DNA from 4 places in the Pseudoalteromonas sp. NZS37 genome. Region 1 is predicted to be linked to each of the others. Evidence: predicted binding sites of a transcription regulator. Region 1 holds the regulator's gene; each other region holds the start of a gene.
The links. The regulator sigma-54, encoded in region 1, starts transcription at its own class of promoters, with help from an activator protein. The targets are predictions, from matches to a motif close to GTTGGCACGNNNNTNGNNT.

Region 1 (3,573 bases):
TGATGTATCTAAGCGTTTTTTAACGCTTGTTGGTAATGCACAAGTATCGCAAGCGGGACAAAAAATAAATGCTAAAAGCATTACCTACGATATAGAGCAGCAGCTAATCAGTGCCGAAAAAGATGAAAACTCAACTGACCGCGTTCACACAATTTTAGTGCCAATCGAGACTAAAAAAAGTAAAAAAAGCGACAAAGGTCAACCATGAGTACATTAAAAGCAGAGCTATTAGCAAAGAGCTATAAAGGCCGTGAAGTTGTAAAAAACGTCGGCCTTGAAGTCAAAGCTGGCAGTATTGTTGGCTTACTTGGCCCTAACGGCGCAGGTAAAACCACCACGTTTTATATGATAGTAGGACTTGTACCTAGCGACAAAGGTAAAATATCGATAGACGATAACGATATTACTCTTTTACCTATGCATAGTCGTGCTAGATTAGGCATTGGCTACTTACCGCAAGAGTCTTCAATATTCAGAAAGCTGACTGTTTATCAAAACTTAATGGCCATTTTAGAAACGCGCAAAGAGTTAAATAAACAAGCTAGAGAAGACACTCTCGATAAATTATTAGATGAATTTAGCATACAACACATTCGTGATAGCCAAGGTATGGCATTGTCAGGAGGCGAACGTCGTCGTGTTGAAATAGCACGTGCGCTGGCAGCAGATCCTAAATTTATATTACTGGATGAACCATTTGCAGGTGTTGACCCTATTTCGGTATTAGATATAAAGAAAATAATAGAACATCTTAAAAATCGTGGGATTGGTGTATTAATTACCGATCATAACGTAAGAGAAACCCTTGATGTTTGTGAAAAAGCCTACATTGTTTCTCATGGGGAGCTGATTGCATCAGGTACTCCAGAACACGTATTAAATGATAAAACAGTACGCGATGTTTACTTAGGCGAGCAATTTAGGCTGTAACATTTACGCCATGTCTTTAAGCATCTGCTAGTATTAATTATAACAACATAAAAGGATTGTTAGAGATACATGAGGCAATCACTACAGCTGCGCATGGGCCAGCAACTTACAATGACTCCACAGCTGCAACAAGCTATTCGTTTGTTGCAACTCAGTACATTGGATCTCCAGCAAGAAATACAAGAAGCTCTCGACAGCAACCCGCTATTAGAGGTTGAAGAAGCAGACTATTCAGAAGACGCTGCAGGTAAAAACGAGCAAAAAGCAGATACAGATGACATAACTGTTAGCGCATCTGCCGATGATGCTCCAAGCGAATACGAACAAGATAGTGGTGAAGCACTTGCAAAAGACACGCTAAGTGACGACATGGCTATGGATGTTAGTTGGGATGAGTACATGAGTGCCGCCCCAGCAGCATCATCGGGTCCGATGCCTGAAGACGAATCAATATACCAAGGTGCCTCTACTGAAACGCTCCATGAGTATTTAATGTGGCAGTTACAACTAACGCCATTTAGCCCTACAGACGAAGCTATTGCTATTGCTATTGTAGAAGCCGTCGATGATTCAGGTATTTTAACACTAAGCTGCGAAGAGATTTTAGAAAGCTTTAATCAAGAAAACGAAGATGATAACGAAGTCGAACTTGATGAAATTGAAGCTGTATTAAAACGCATCCAACTGTTTGATCCTGTTGGTATTGCTGCACGTAGTTTACAAGAGTGTTTGTGTATTCAGCTTAACCAGTTTGATAAAGAAACACCTTACATTAATGAAACAAAAATGATTTTAACCGAGCATATTGATTTATTAGCTGCTCGTGACTATCGTACATTAATGAAGAAAACTAAGCTCAAAGAAGAAGAGCTTAAAGAAGTAATGACATTAATACATACTCTTAGCCCTAAACCTGCAGATACTATTGTAAGAGAAGAATCTGAGTATGTTATTCCTGATGTGTCAGTTAAAAAAATTAAAGGCCGCTGGGTTGTTGAGTTAAACCCAGATAGCATGCCTAAAATTCGTGTTAATAGCCAATACGCGGCAATGTCTCGCACTGTAAAATCCAGTGGTGACAGCCAGTTTATTCGCTCGCATTTACAAGAAGCTAAATGGTTTATTAAAAGCTTAGAAAGTAGAAACGACACGCTATTAAAAGTAACAAATTGTATTGTTAAGCAACAACAAGGCTTTTTTGAACACGGTCCTGAAGCCATGAAACCAATGGTTTTAAATGATGTTGCTGAAATGGTAGAAATGCACGAATCAACAATTTCGCGCGTAACAACCCAAAAGTATATGCACACACCCCGTGGTATATTTGAGCTTAAATATTTTTTCTCAAGCCATGTAAGCACCGAAAACGGTGGTGAATGTTCATCTACAGCAATCCGTGCGCTTATCCGAAAATTAATCGCAGCAGAAAACTCAGCAAAACCATTGAGTGATAGCAAAATAGCGGATATATTGGCTGAGCAAGGAATTAAAGTAGCGAGACGTACAATCGCAAAATACCGCGAATCTCTGGCTATTCCACCGTCAAATCAACGTAAAAGTTTGATTTAAGACGCAAAAAAAGAGGGTAATGCTTATGCAACTAAACTTAACTGGTCGTCACGTAGAATTAACCGATTCACTAAGAGACTATATTAATACCAAATTTGCGAAGCTAGAAAGACACTCTGATCATATTAATAATGTTCATGTCATTCTCGATGTAGAAAAATTAAATCAAAAAGCAGAAGCCACCATACACGTAAGCGGTGCTGAGTTATTTGCCTCTACAGAACATCAAGATATGTATGCCGCCATTGACTCGTTGATCGACAAGCTCGATCGACAAGTAATTAAACACAAAGAGAAGCTTGCTCGACACTAATATGATGAAATTAAGCTCACTTATATGCCAGGACTGCAGCAAAGCTGCGGTCCTTTTTAATAGCAAAAAAAGAATTTTAGAGTTCATTAGCGAACTTGCTCACGACAAACTTCCGTATTTACCGCAACAAGATATTCTTAATGCTTTAATGAGCAGAGAGAAACTCGGTAGTACAGGTATAGGGCGTGGCATTGCCATTCCTCATGGAAGAATGAGCGGTGCAGAAGAGCCTTTGGCTTTAGTACTCGTTAGCGAAACTCCAATAAATTTTGATGCAATCGATAATCGCCCTGTTGATATTTTCGTCGCACTCATCGTACCAGATGGCGATAACCAGCAGCACTTAAAGACTCTAGCAACCATTGCTGATAAACTAAACAACAAAGATTTTTGTAAACAGTTACGCAGTGCAAAATCAGATACTGAGCTTTACCAAGTTATTGTCAATCAATCATAGTTTTATAAAGGGTGTTAAATGGAGTTAATTATCATAAGCGGCCGTTCTGGTTCTGGAAAGTCGGTTGCTTTACGCGTTGTAGAAGATTTAGGTTATTATTGCGTAGATAATATTCCAGTTAACTTGCTTCCTTCATTAGTTCGCAGTGTGTCTGATAGCTATGATAAAATTGCGGTTAGCATTGATGTGCGGAACATCCCTAAACAACAAGATGAATTTAACGATATTCTTGAATACTTGCCAGGTTTTGCAAACCCTACGTTATTTTATTTAGATAGCGACGATCAAACATTGATCAAACGTT
Region 2 (3,573 bases), on a different contig from region 1:
GGCAGAGCCTATATAGTGTGGTTATTCCCCATAAATGGGCGATAACGTAGCATTAATGCTAAACAGGCGCTGCCCAAAGGGTTCTTCCTAGGGACTACTTACTTTTTGTTGCTCGGTTTTTACTTAGCCCACTAGGTTACAAATCTCGCGCCGCGATTAAATAGCCCCTAGTTTGAACAAATTTTAATCCGCAAAGATCAACAGACCCTAAAGTTTATAGCTTAAACCTCTTCCCCTGTTTTTTACATTCACACTTTTTAGTAATTGACCTTTTGGTCAGTAAAGCTACAATCAATCAATACGTTAAACACGCAAACTCAACAATGACCACACAAATAAAACCAAATAAAAAAGAAGTAACACGCGAAAAAAACCAAAAACTAATTTTAGATGCCGCCGAGCAATTGTTTTCGCAATTAGGTTACGACGGAGCAAGTATGAGCATGGTTGCTAAAGAAGCGCAGGTGCCAAAAGCTAATATTTTGTATTACTTTAAAAGTAAAGATGGTCTGTACGAGTCTGTGATCGACCGCATAATAGCTAATTGGAACTTAGGGCTCGATAACGTCACAATTAACGACGATCCAGCTACCGTGCTTTATAACTATATTAAAAGTAAAGTAATACTCGCCGTAAATCAGCCAATGCAATCTCGCTTATTTGCCAGTGAAATACTGCGCGGTGCCCCTTATTTACAAAACTACTTTAGAACCAATACCCGCCCTTGGGTTAAGCAAAAAGTTGATGTACTTCAAGCGTGGATGGACGCAGATAAAATGGATAAGGTTGACCCCTACCATTTGCTCTTTACTATTTGGTCTACCACGCAGTATTACGCCGACTTTCAGGCTGAGGTTTTACTCGTAATGAACAAATTAGAGTACGACAAAACCGATGTGGCACAAATTACGCAATCAATTGCCCACATAATTTTAAAAGGTATTGGTCTTAAAATACCTGAGCAAAGTGAGACTTAACCCATGACATCCTTTACTACACCCGATTTATTTGACGATCATCGCGATAACGTGCAAGTAGCCGACAGTGGCCTTTATCACTTTGGTAAAAAAACCACGTTTTATGGCAAAGTAGTTACAGTTACCTGTCCAGAAGACAACTCTTTTGCTGCCGATATATTGCATGAAAATGGTGAAGGTAAAGTATTAGTTATAAACGGGTTTGCGAGCAAACGCTTTGCGTTTATTGGCGATATTATGGCTGAGCGTGCCCTAAATAATGGTTGGGAAGGCGTAATAATAAATGGCTGTTGCCGAGATATAGAAATACTCGCCACGATGAACTTACCTGTAATGGCGCTAGGCTCAACACCGCGTAGTACCTTAAAGCGCGGCTTTGGTGATAAAAACCAAGCTGTTACCATGCTTAGCACCACCATGGAACCTAACGATTGGGCTTACGCCGATATTAACGGTTTAATCATCAGTAAAACGTCCCTTATTTAGCGCTCACAACCATATAAATAAAGACCAATTTGGTGCACCTGCGCACCAAATTGGTTTGTTTTAGCTCATTTTAATACCACTATTTTTACAGCCCATATTTACTAACCTCATACAACTCGCCAAATCCTGACCAATTGGACAGGATTTTAATTTGTGGCATTCCTCTTGCTTAGGTTTTAAACAATATAATAAGCTAACCGATTAAAAAGCGGATTAGGCTCTGTAAAATAAAAACAAGATGTTACGCAGTGAGCTGAAAAATAATAAAAATTAATCCGTCTTTTTAATCACTCTAAATCTGAACTGCTTGGTCAGATTTTTTATAACGAGTGGTGATATGAGTAGCAAAAATAATAATACGACCGGTATTTTTTGTGACCATGGTCCTAAGGCATGGCAAACACATTACCAAGGCACGCTTATTAATAAGCGTCTTGCAATAAAAGATGTATTTGCTGTTAAAGGTGAGCGCAACAGCGCAGGTAACCCACACTGGTTTAAAGCAGCAAAACCGGCCCAGCAAACAGCAAGTGCCGTAAATATGTTAATGGACGAGGGTTGTAGCTTTACAGGCTTTACCCATACCGATGAGCTTGCTTACAGCTTAGAGGGAAATAACATTCATTATGGTGCAGCACAAAACCCTAAATTAAAAGGGCATACTTGCGGTGGTTCGAGTATGGGGTCTGCTGCATCCGTTGCTGCTAACTTAGCCGATATTGGCTTAGGCACCGACACTGGCGGCTCAATTAGAATACCCGCCAGCTATTGTGGTTTATTTGGTATAAGGCCAAGCCATAACGTGATTGAAAAAGACGGCCTAATACCGTTGGCACCGCCTTTTGATACTATAGGTTGGCTTACCCAAAGCGCCGAGCTATTAAGCAGCGTTGGCGATGTATTATTACCACAACAACCTATTAATAAAGTAAATACGCTGGTTATTTGCGAAGCACTCTTTGAACTTGTTGACTCCTCTTTACAAGCACCACTGGGTAACCTTTTAGAAAAAACCAAACCTTATTTTAATCATCATATCGATTTTAAGCTCCCCAACGTTGGTTTACTAAGTGAGCTTGCCGATACCTTTAGAATATTACAAGGTCGTGCGATTGCTAAAACGCACCGAGACTGGCTTGAACTCCCAGATCAGCTTTCTCATTTTGCGCCAGCAATTGCGGCTCGTTTTAAAATGGCACTGGCTTTAACCGAGCAAGAAGAACAAGAGGCGTTAAAAATACAGCACGAGTGGCAAACAATAGTCGCTAAAAACCTAAACAAACACAGCTGCTTATTTTTACCCACCACACCCACAACCGCACCTAAATTAGGCGCCGACACAAGCGCCTTACGCATGCAAATTATTACGCTTTCGGCAATTGCGGGCCTTAGTGGCTCAGCGCAAGTGCATTTACCGCTGGCTGATTTAGCAAATGATCATCCTTATGGTTTTTCACTAATGATGAGCCACGGTAACGATAAAAGCCTACTTGCTTGCGTACAACAATTAGCTGCACACTTTAAACAGGACACACCGGCATGACCACACACAACATTGCATTTACCGCGTCTCACTTTTCGGCCACTGAGGCGGGTATAAATATACTAAAACAAGGCGGTACAGCTACCGAGGCTATGGTAGCCGCAGCAGCTGCTATTAGCGTTGTATATCCACATATGAACTCAATTGGTGGCGACAGCTTTTGGCTTATCGATAATCCCAATCAAAAAACACCCACCGCTATTGACGCCTGCGGCCGCGCAGCAACTAATACAACACCCTATAACTCGCACACGCAAATACCAGAGCGCGGCGGATTAAGCGCACTGACTCAAGCGGGTACAATACGCGGTTGGCAAAAAGCGCTTGAGCTTGATGAACACGCAGCACTGCCACTTTCAAAAATTTTAGCGCCCGCAATAAAACTTGCTCGCGAGGGCTTTACCGTTACAAAAAGCTTGCAGGCAGGCTGCGAAAAACTAGCCGCTGCTAACAATACCAATGACGCGTTTAAAAACCTCTACATACCCAATGGCAAACCCTTGCAAGCAGGTCAGCATTTTAAAAACCCTAAACTTGCAGCAACATTTGAGCACTTAGCAAAACAGG
Region 3 (3,573 bases), 360 kb from region 1:
AGCGCTTCTTGCACGTTATTAAATAAAGAGTTAATTCCGGTCGAAAGGTTGTTCGACTCTTCAGAAAAAATAGTATCAACTCTATTTGCCTCAGTAATAAACTGATCGAAAAACGATTTATTAGAGGTGTCACGATTTAGCTGTGACTGAGCAAACTCGTTTAGTAATCGGTATGTTTCGCCTCGCCCCACTTGGTTATCAACCATAGTGGTAAACTCTGTACGCTCACGCACATAGCCTACGGTATTTACATTGGCGATATTTTTACTTGTCGTTTGCAGTAGCTCCGAGCTTGCTCTAACCCCAGAACTGGCAATGTTTAATAAATTAAACGACATGTTACTCTACTCCTTGGCGGATCACGTTTGCCGCAATGTCTTTTAGCTGACTGCTATTGAGCACTTTTTTTATTTTGCTGGCATAATTTGGATCGGTTGCATAACCTGCTTTTTGTAATGAATCTAAAAAGTCATTTGGTTTTGCTGTATTTTGTAATGCTTCTTTGTAGCGTGGGTTTTGCGTTAAAAAATCAACGAAGTCGTTCACGCTATCTTTAATTGAATCGTAGGCTCTAAAGCTGGCTTGTTTTTTAACGGGTGTACCTTGCTCAAACTCAAGCGTTACTTTGCTTGCTTTATCGCCTTCCCAGCTATTATCTGACTTAATATTAAATAAGTTATTTGAGCTACCACCGTCACTTTTATTAATAATGTGCTTACCCCAACCGGTTTCAAGTGCCGCTTGTGCAACCATTACCGCTGGGTTTAAACCAATTTTTTGCGCTGCAGTTTTAGCGTGTTCCCACACTGAACTTATAAACTCTTCTGCATTTTTAAATGTTGGGCTATCGGTTTTAGACTCTGCAGTATTAACCTTAGGCTCAGCAATATCGGCTTTAGTGTTATTAACGATAAGATCGGGTTGCTTATTTTTTTGCTCATGAGGAAGAGCTGAGCCGACTTGCGTATCGCTAAAAATATCGTTGGTTGTTCTAAGCACCGAGCCTGGCATAAAGTTTTTAGACTCAGGCGATAACTGCTGAACAATTAAATCGGCAAGGCCTAACGAGCCATTTGATGAAAGCTCTGTTGAAAGTTGCTGATCGTGCATTTCTTCAAAAAACTTTACGCCACTTGAATTAAATGGGCTGTCTTTGTCTTCAAATGCTTCGTTAGCTTTGCGCATTCCTTTGAGCAACATTTGCGTAAAAATAGCTTCAAATTGTGCGGCCGCTTTTTTGAGCGCAGCTTTAGAGGCATCAGTTGATGCATCGCCACTGGTTAAGGCTTCTTTACGAAGTGAATCTAAGTTGCCTAAATCAAAAAAGTTTTGCTTATCGAGGTGGTTAGTTTCCATCGGCTTTTTGACACAAAATGAATAATGCAGTTAAAAATGCAAAAATTGAGCCACTACCGATAAAACGAGGAAGATAAAAATAATAAACTTAAGTTGTTGTAAATAAAAAGCCCTAGTTTCAAAAAATAGGGCTTAAGTAATACGTTATTTATTGGCTTGGGTTATTTATATAACAACTAACTGCCCGTTAATTGCGCCGGCTTCTTTTAGTGCTTCTAAAATAGCCATTAAGTCACCAGGCGCTGCGCCTACTTCGTTAATTGCGCGAACTAAATCGTCAAGGCTTACACCTGGATTAAATACAAAGGCGCGCGAGTCGTCTTGGTTTACATCAATAATACTTTGCTGTGTGACAACTGTATCACCGTTTGCTAGCGGGTTTGGTTGTGACACATTTTGTTGTTCTGCAATTGTTACTGTTAAGCCACCATGAGTTATAGCCGCAGGCTGAAGCTTAACGTTTTTGCCAATGACAATTGTACCGGTACGCGAGTTAACTATAATTTTAGCGGCCATATCAGCTGGTTTAAATTCTAAGTTTTCGAGTGTCGATAAGTACGATACACGCTGGGATGCATCGCGTGGCGCTATAACACGAATAGAAACAGAATCTATTGCTTGTGCGCTATTTGGGCCAACTAAGTCATTAATTGTTTTTTCTAGGCGTTTTGCCGTTGTAAAGTCTGGGCGGTTTAAGTTGAAGGTAATGTAATCGCCTTGCATAAATGGGCTTTCTACAGTGCGTTCAACTGTTGCGCCATTTGGTATACGACCAACTGTAGGGGTGTTAATTACAACCTTACTACCATCAAGACCTTGTGCGCCTAAGCCACCGACAATTAAGCTACCTTGTGCAATAGCGTACACGTTACCGTCTACACCCTTTAAAAAGGTTTGTAGTAAAGTACCGCCACGTAAACTGCCTGCACTACCAATAGAAGAAACCGTAATATCTATTGTTTGTCCGGGCTTTCTAAATGCAGGTAATTCTGCATGCACAGCAACAGCGGCAACATTTTTAATTTTAGGACTTTGAGTTGAAGGTAGCGTAATACCAAAGCTGTTCAACATGCCTCTAAAACTTTGTTGTGTGTATGAGTTTTGCTCGCCAGTGCCTGGTAAACCAACCACTAAGCCATAACCAACTAATTGGTTAGAGCGTACGCCTTCAACCATAGACACATCTTTTATGCGCTCAGCACTGGCAGTAAACTGCCAACCTAATAACACAACTAAACATAAAGCTTTAAGGCTATTCATGTTGTTACCCTCTAAAATGGAAACAGCGAACTGCTAAAGAAACGTGTAAGCCAACCAGGACTTTGCGCTTCTTGCGTTTGCCCTTTACCTGAGTATTGAATGCGTGCATTAGCAATACGGTTTGATTCAACCGTATTATCGGCGCTTACGTCTTGAGGGCGTACTAGCCCTTCTAAACGAATAAACTCCTCACCGGTATTAAGCGTTAGCCATTTTTCGCCGCGTATAACTAAATTACCGTTAGGTAAAACGCGCATTACATTAACCGAAATATCACCCACTAAGCTGTTTGACTGGTTTGATTTTGAGTCGCCCGTAAACGACGAATCGCTACCAATACCAAACTGAATACTATCGCCACCTATATTTACAGGTAGACCACCTAATCCAATAACGGGGTCTAAGCTTGCGTCGGTTTCTTTGTCTGTTTCTGTTTTAGCGGCTTTTGTTGCTTGAGTAGACTCTTGCAATTTAACCGTAATTATATCGCCAGTACGTAGCGCTTTTTTATCAGAATATAAGTCGTTTGATGTATGAGTATTAAACAATGAACCTGTGGCTACCAGCGGCTCTAAAATAGGCTCGGGGTACATAGGTGCGTAGTAAGGGTCGTCCTGCACTACTTCACTATTTTGCGTAGACATACAGCCACTTAAAAATAATGTGCCCGCTGTAAATAAAATAATATTACGCATAATTCCCCCTACTCTATTAAAGCTGTTGATTGATATAACTCATCATTTCGTCAACGGCCGAAATTACTTTTGAGTTCATTTCGTAAATACGCTGAGTTTCAATTAGGTTTACGAGCTCTTCAGTTACATTTACGTTTGAAGTTTCGAGTGAGCCTTGAATAATGCTACCTAACCCTTCAACACCAGGATTACCTTGTACCGGCGCACCACTTACAGCGGTTTCGGTATAAAGATTTTGACCGATTGGCTCAAGGCCCGACGG
Region 4 (3,573 bases), on a different contig from region 1:
GCGCGTGTTCTTACTTTACTTGCAGGGTGTGCGTGAGCTTAATCGTTTGGTGCACCCTCGGGCTATATATTCAATCAAGCTGGGTCGAAAGGCGTTGCCAGACAAAGTAGTAGAAGCCGTGTGGGGATTTTTCTCTGCGTATGCATTGGTGTTTATTATTATTATGTTAGCGCTTATGGGCACGGGTATGGATAACATAACTGCGTTCTCAGCCACTGCGGCTTGTTTAAATAACTTAGGTCCAGGTCTGGGTGATGTAGCATCGCATTATGGCGCTATAACCGATGGTGCTAAATGGTTGCTTACCATTGCAATGGTGTTTGGTCGTTTAGAAATATTTACTTTATTAGTGCTATTTACGCCTACTTTTTGGCGTGGATAAACGAGCGGCTTAAGTTTTAAATTACGAACTATTGGGAAAGGGATATGCCAACAAATTTAGAAAAGCTAAAGCATATAAGTGTAGGCAGCTTAGTCGACCTAGAAATATTAACACCTACAAGCAGTAAGCGTGTTAAAACTGAATTAGTTGGTTTACTCGATAAACAGTTTATTATTTTAAATTATCCCAATGCAAAGCGTTTACCTGCGGCGAGTGACTATTTACGTGATGGCGTAATGGTTGTTGTAAGAGCGCTTATTGAAGGTAGTGGTGGGCAAGTTATTGCGTTTCGCCAGCAAATTATGTCGGTAGCCTCTCATCCCGCTAAACTCGTGTTTATAAACTTTCCAAAGCAAGTGCAGTTATTTGCGCTACGCTCACAAACACGCATACCTACCTTATTACCTGCAAAGCTAAAGCTAAGTGACGATAGGGTACTTGAAGGCCTTATTAAAGACATTTCACTCACTGGTGTAATGTTTGATATTAGAGGCGATCAGCAAGTTGAAAGTATTAAAGATATGCAATGCACTGTCGTACTTAATAGCAGTGATAAAGATTTTGAAGGTGAAATTTGCAGTGTTAAAGAGCATGCCGCCGGTGTGCACTGTGGAATTAAGCTACTAGCAAGCGAGGATGAAATGAAAGCCTTTATGAAAGAGCATTTTATAGACCCTTCTGCGCTTGAGCCTACCGTTGAATAAATAGGTTTTCGCTTATTTGCAACAAAAAGGCATTTTATGTCAGTATTTATAAAATGTTTTTTCTCTCTTTCATAATTAAAATTATTATTTAAATAAAACAATTGATTACGTTTTGTTTTTTACAGCTTGTTTTTGTTATTAAAGCTTCCTCGTTAAAATTTATCTCAATTATTCTTTTAAATCCCTCCTTTTAAAACCATACATTTAAAAATGTATCTTTTTATATAAACATAACTATATGTTTTTAATGGTTTTAATGTAGGCCCTTTAAAACGTGTTGCTAAAGGGCAACAATAATTATTCTAAAAACGCCTTCTTGTTGTACGTTTTATATTTAACTTATTGAAAATTAATAGCTTTTAAATGTTGGCATCTAAGTTGTAATAGTCTAAGTGTACTGAACGAAATCGTGATTCAAAGTGAAATACTTAATCGCACACACATAAATTTGAAGGATACATATTATGAAAAGTATTAATAAAACTTTAGCACTTATCGCTATTGCATCTTCTTCAGCCGCTTTTGCTGCAACAGATTTTGACACACTGGATGTAGACGGCAGTGGCACAATTAGCCAAGCAGAAGCATCAGTAGATGCAAAGCTAATGAGCATGTTTTCTGAGCTTGATACTGACCAAAATGGTGAGTTATCAAAAGAAGAATTTTCAGAAGCTTAATTAAAAAGTATTTATCCTGAGTTGCCAAAGACACCTAAGTAGGCAAGGGAGCTTACGAAAGAGGATAACAAGGAAGTGGAAAATTACGTTTTAAGTTAAACGAAGCAATTTTTTTGATAGAACATTGAAGGATTAAGTTATGAAACATTTAAATAAAGCATTAGCACTTATAGTACTAGCATCTTCTTCCGCTGCATTTGCAGCATCAGATTTTGACAGCCTTGATATCGATGGTAGCGGCACAATTAGCCCAAGCGAAGCGGCAGTCGATACAGATTTAATGGCTGAATTTATTGAGCTAGATACCGACGGTAGCGGCGAGCTTTCTAAAGAAGAATTCGCTAATTACTAATTAATCTTTTCAGATTAAACATTTTTCACAGTCAGGGATCTTTGAAAAGGACTTCCCATATTACTAGGAATATTATTATGAAAACATTAAATACAACACTTGCAGTTATCGTTTTAGCATCTTCATCAGCAGCATATGCCGCAGTAGATTTTGCCTCTTTTGATGCAGATGGTAACGGTGCTATTACAATGGAAGAAGCAAAGGTTAACCCTCAGCTTGTAAAGATTTTTGATGATTTGGATACTGATGGTAATGGTGAAATCTCTAAAGAAGAGTTTTCAAAAGTACAGTAATCAATATTTAAGCATACTCCATTAAAGCCGCCTTAGTCAGCGGCTTTTTTGTGTATTAAATTAACTAATTAGAGTAACTAGTTAAAGGAATATAGCACTTACTTGGAATAGTTTTTCTACAACGGTAATGTGTTTTTTGTCGATTAAAAACATGATGACATGATCGCCCGACATAATAATTGTATCATCGTGAGCTATCAACACATCGTCATTACGTACTATTGCCCCAATGGTTGTACCTGCAGGAAGTTTTATGTCGGCAATCGCACGCCCAACCACTTTAGATGTGTTTTCATCACCATGAGCAACCGCTTCAATGGCTTCTGCTGCGCCTTTACGCAGTGAATACACGTTAACAATATCACCACGGCGTACGTGCGTTAATAACGCTGATATAGTTGCTTGTTGTGGCGATATGGCAATATCTATTTCGCCGCCTTGTACCAAATCAACGTAAGCTCCACGTTGAATAAGTACCATGGTTTTTTGTGCGCCCATACGTTTTGCAAGCATGGCCGACATAATGTTTGCTTCATCGTCGTTGGTTACGGCAATAAATACATCGACTTGTTCAATATGCTCTTCTGAGAGCAGTTCTTGATCAGATGCGTCACCACAAAAAACGACCGTGTTATCGAGCATTTCTGAGAGTTGCTCGGCACGTTCTTTACTGCGTTCAATTAGTTTAACGGTGTGGTTTTTTTCAAGTGAGCGGGCAAGGCCTGCCCCAATGTTACCGCCACCAGCTATCATAATTTTTTTATACGAACGTTCAAGTTTTTGTAGCTCGTTCATTACTGCGCGTATATGTTTTGTAGCGGCAATAAAGAATACTTCGTCATCGGCTTCAATAACGGTGGTACCCAATGGTTTTATTGCTTTACCTTGACGATAAATAGCAGCAACACGAGTCTCTACATTAGGGATGTGTTCTTTAAGTGCAGATAACGCATAACCTACAAGCAAACCGCCATAGTAAGCTTTTACGGCTACTAACGAGAGCATGCCATCAGCAAACTGCAATACTTGCAGAGCACCAGGGTAGTCAATTAAACGGCGAATATACTTAGTGACCAGTGCTTCGGGAGCAATGTAATGATCGATTGGTAAATCATCGTTTTGAAATAGTTTTTCGCGGTATTTTAAATATTGCTCTGAGCGAATG

Region 2: the regulator sigma-54 is predicted to act here: its motif matches at 1,616-1,634, upstream of I6F47_RS06570 (amidase family protein).
Region 3: the regulator sigma-54 is predicted to act here: its motif matches at 1,393-1,411, upstream of flgJ (flagellar assembly peptidoglycan hydrolase FlgJ).
Region 4: the regulator sigma-54 is predicted to act here: its motif matches at 1,452-1,470, upstream of I6F47_RS19260 (EF-hand domain-containing protein).

The regions. Positions count from the first base shown of each region.
Region 1 is NZ_JADYXL010000001.1:491,460-495,032, forward strand. It holds gene lptA (lipopolysaccharide transport periplasmic protein LptA) at 1-208, shown strand, start outside; gene lptB (LPS export ABC transporter ATP-binding protein) at 205-930, shown strand; gene I6F47_RS02235 (RNA polymerase factor sigma-54) at 1,000-2,499, shown strand; gene hpf (ribosome hibernation promoting factor) at 2,525-2,812, shown strand; gene ptsN (PTS IIA-like nitrogen regulatory protein PtsN) at 2,817-3,269, shown strand; gene rapZ (RNase adapter RapZ) at 3,288-3,573, shown strand, end outside.
Region 2 is NZ_JADYXL010000003.1:129,869-133,441, reverse strand. It holds gene I6F47_RS06580 (TetR/AcrR family transcriptional regulator) at 324-977, shown strand; gene I6F47_RS06575 (putative 4-hydroxy-4-methyl-2-oxoglutarate aldolase) at 981-1,463, shown strand; gene I6F47_RS06570 (amidase family protein) at 1,801-3,006, shown strand; gene I6F47_RS06565 (gamma-glutamyltransferase family protein) at 3,003-3,573, shown strand, end outside.
Region 3 is NZ_JADYXL010000001.1:132,133-135,705, forward strand. It holds gene flgK (flagellar hook-associated protein FlgK) at 1-338, opposite strand, end outside; gene flgJ (flagellar assembly peptidoglycan hydrolase FlgJ) at 340-1,356, opposite strand; gene I6F47_RS00650 (flagellar basal body P-ring protein FlgI) at 1,522-2,616, opposite strand; gene flgH (flagellar basal body L-ring protein FlgH) at 2,628-3,311, opposite strand; gene flgG (flagellar basal-body rod protein FlgG) at 3,328-3,573, opposite strand, start outside.
Region 4 is NZ_JADYXL010000015.1:44,328-47,900, forward strand. It holds gene I6F47_RS19250 (TrkH family potassium uptake protein) at 1-382, shown strand, start outside; gene I6F47_RS19255 (flagellar brake domain-containing protein) at 427-1,086, shown strand; gene I6F47_RS19260 (EF-hand domain-containing protein) at 1,551-1,763, shown strand; gene I6F47_RS19265 (calmodulin) at 1,903-2,115, shown strand; gene I6F47_RS19270 (EF-hand domain-containing protein) at 2,193-2,408, shown strand; gene trkA (Trk system potassium transporter TrkA) at 2,490-3,573, opposite strand, start outside.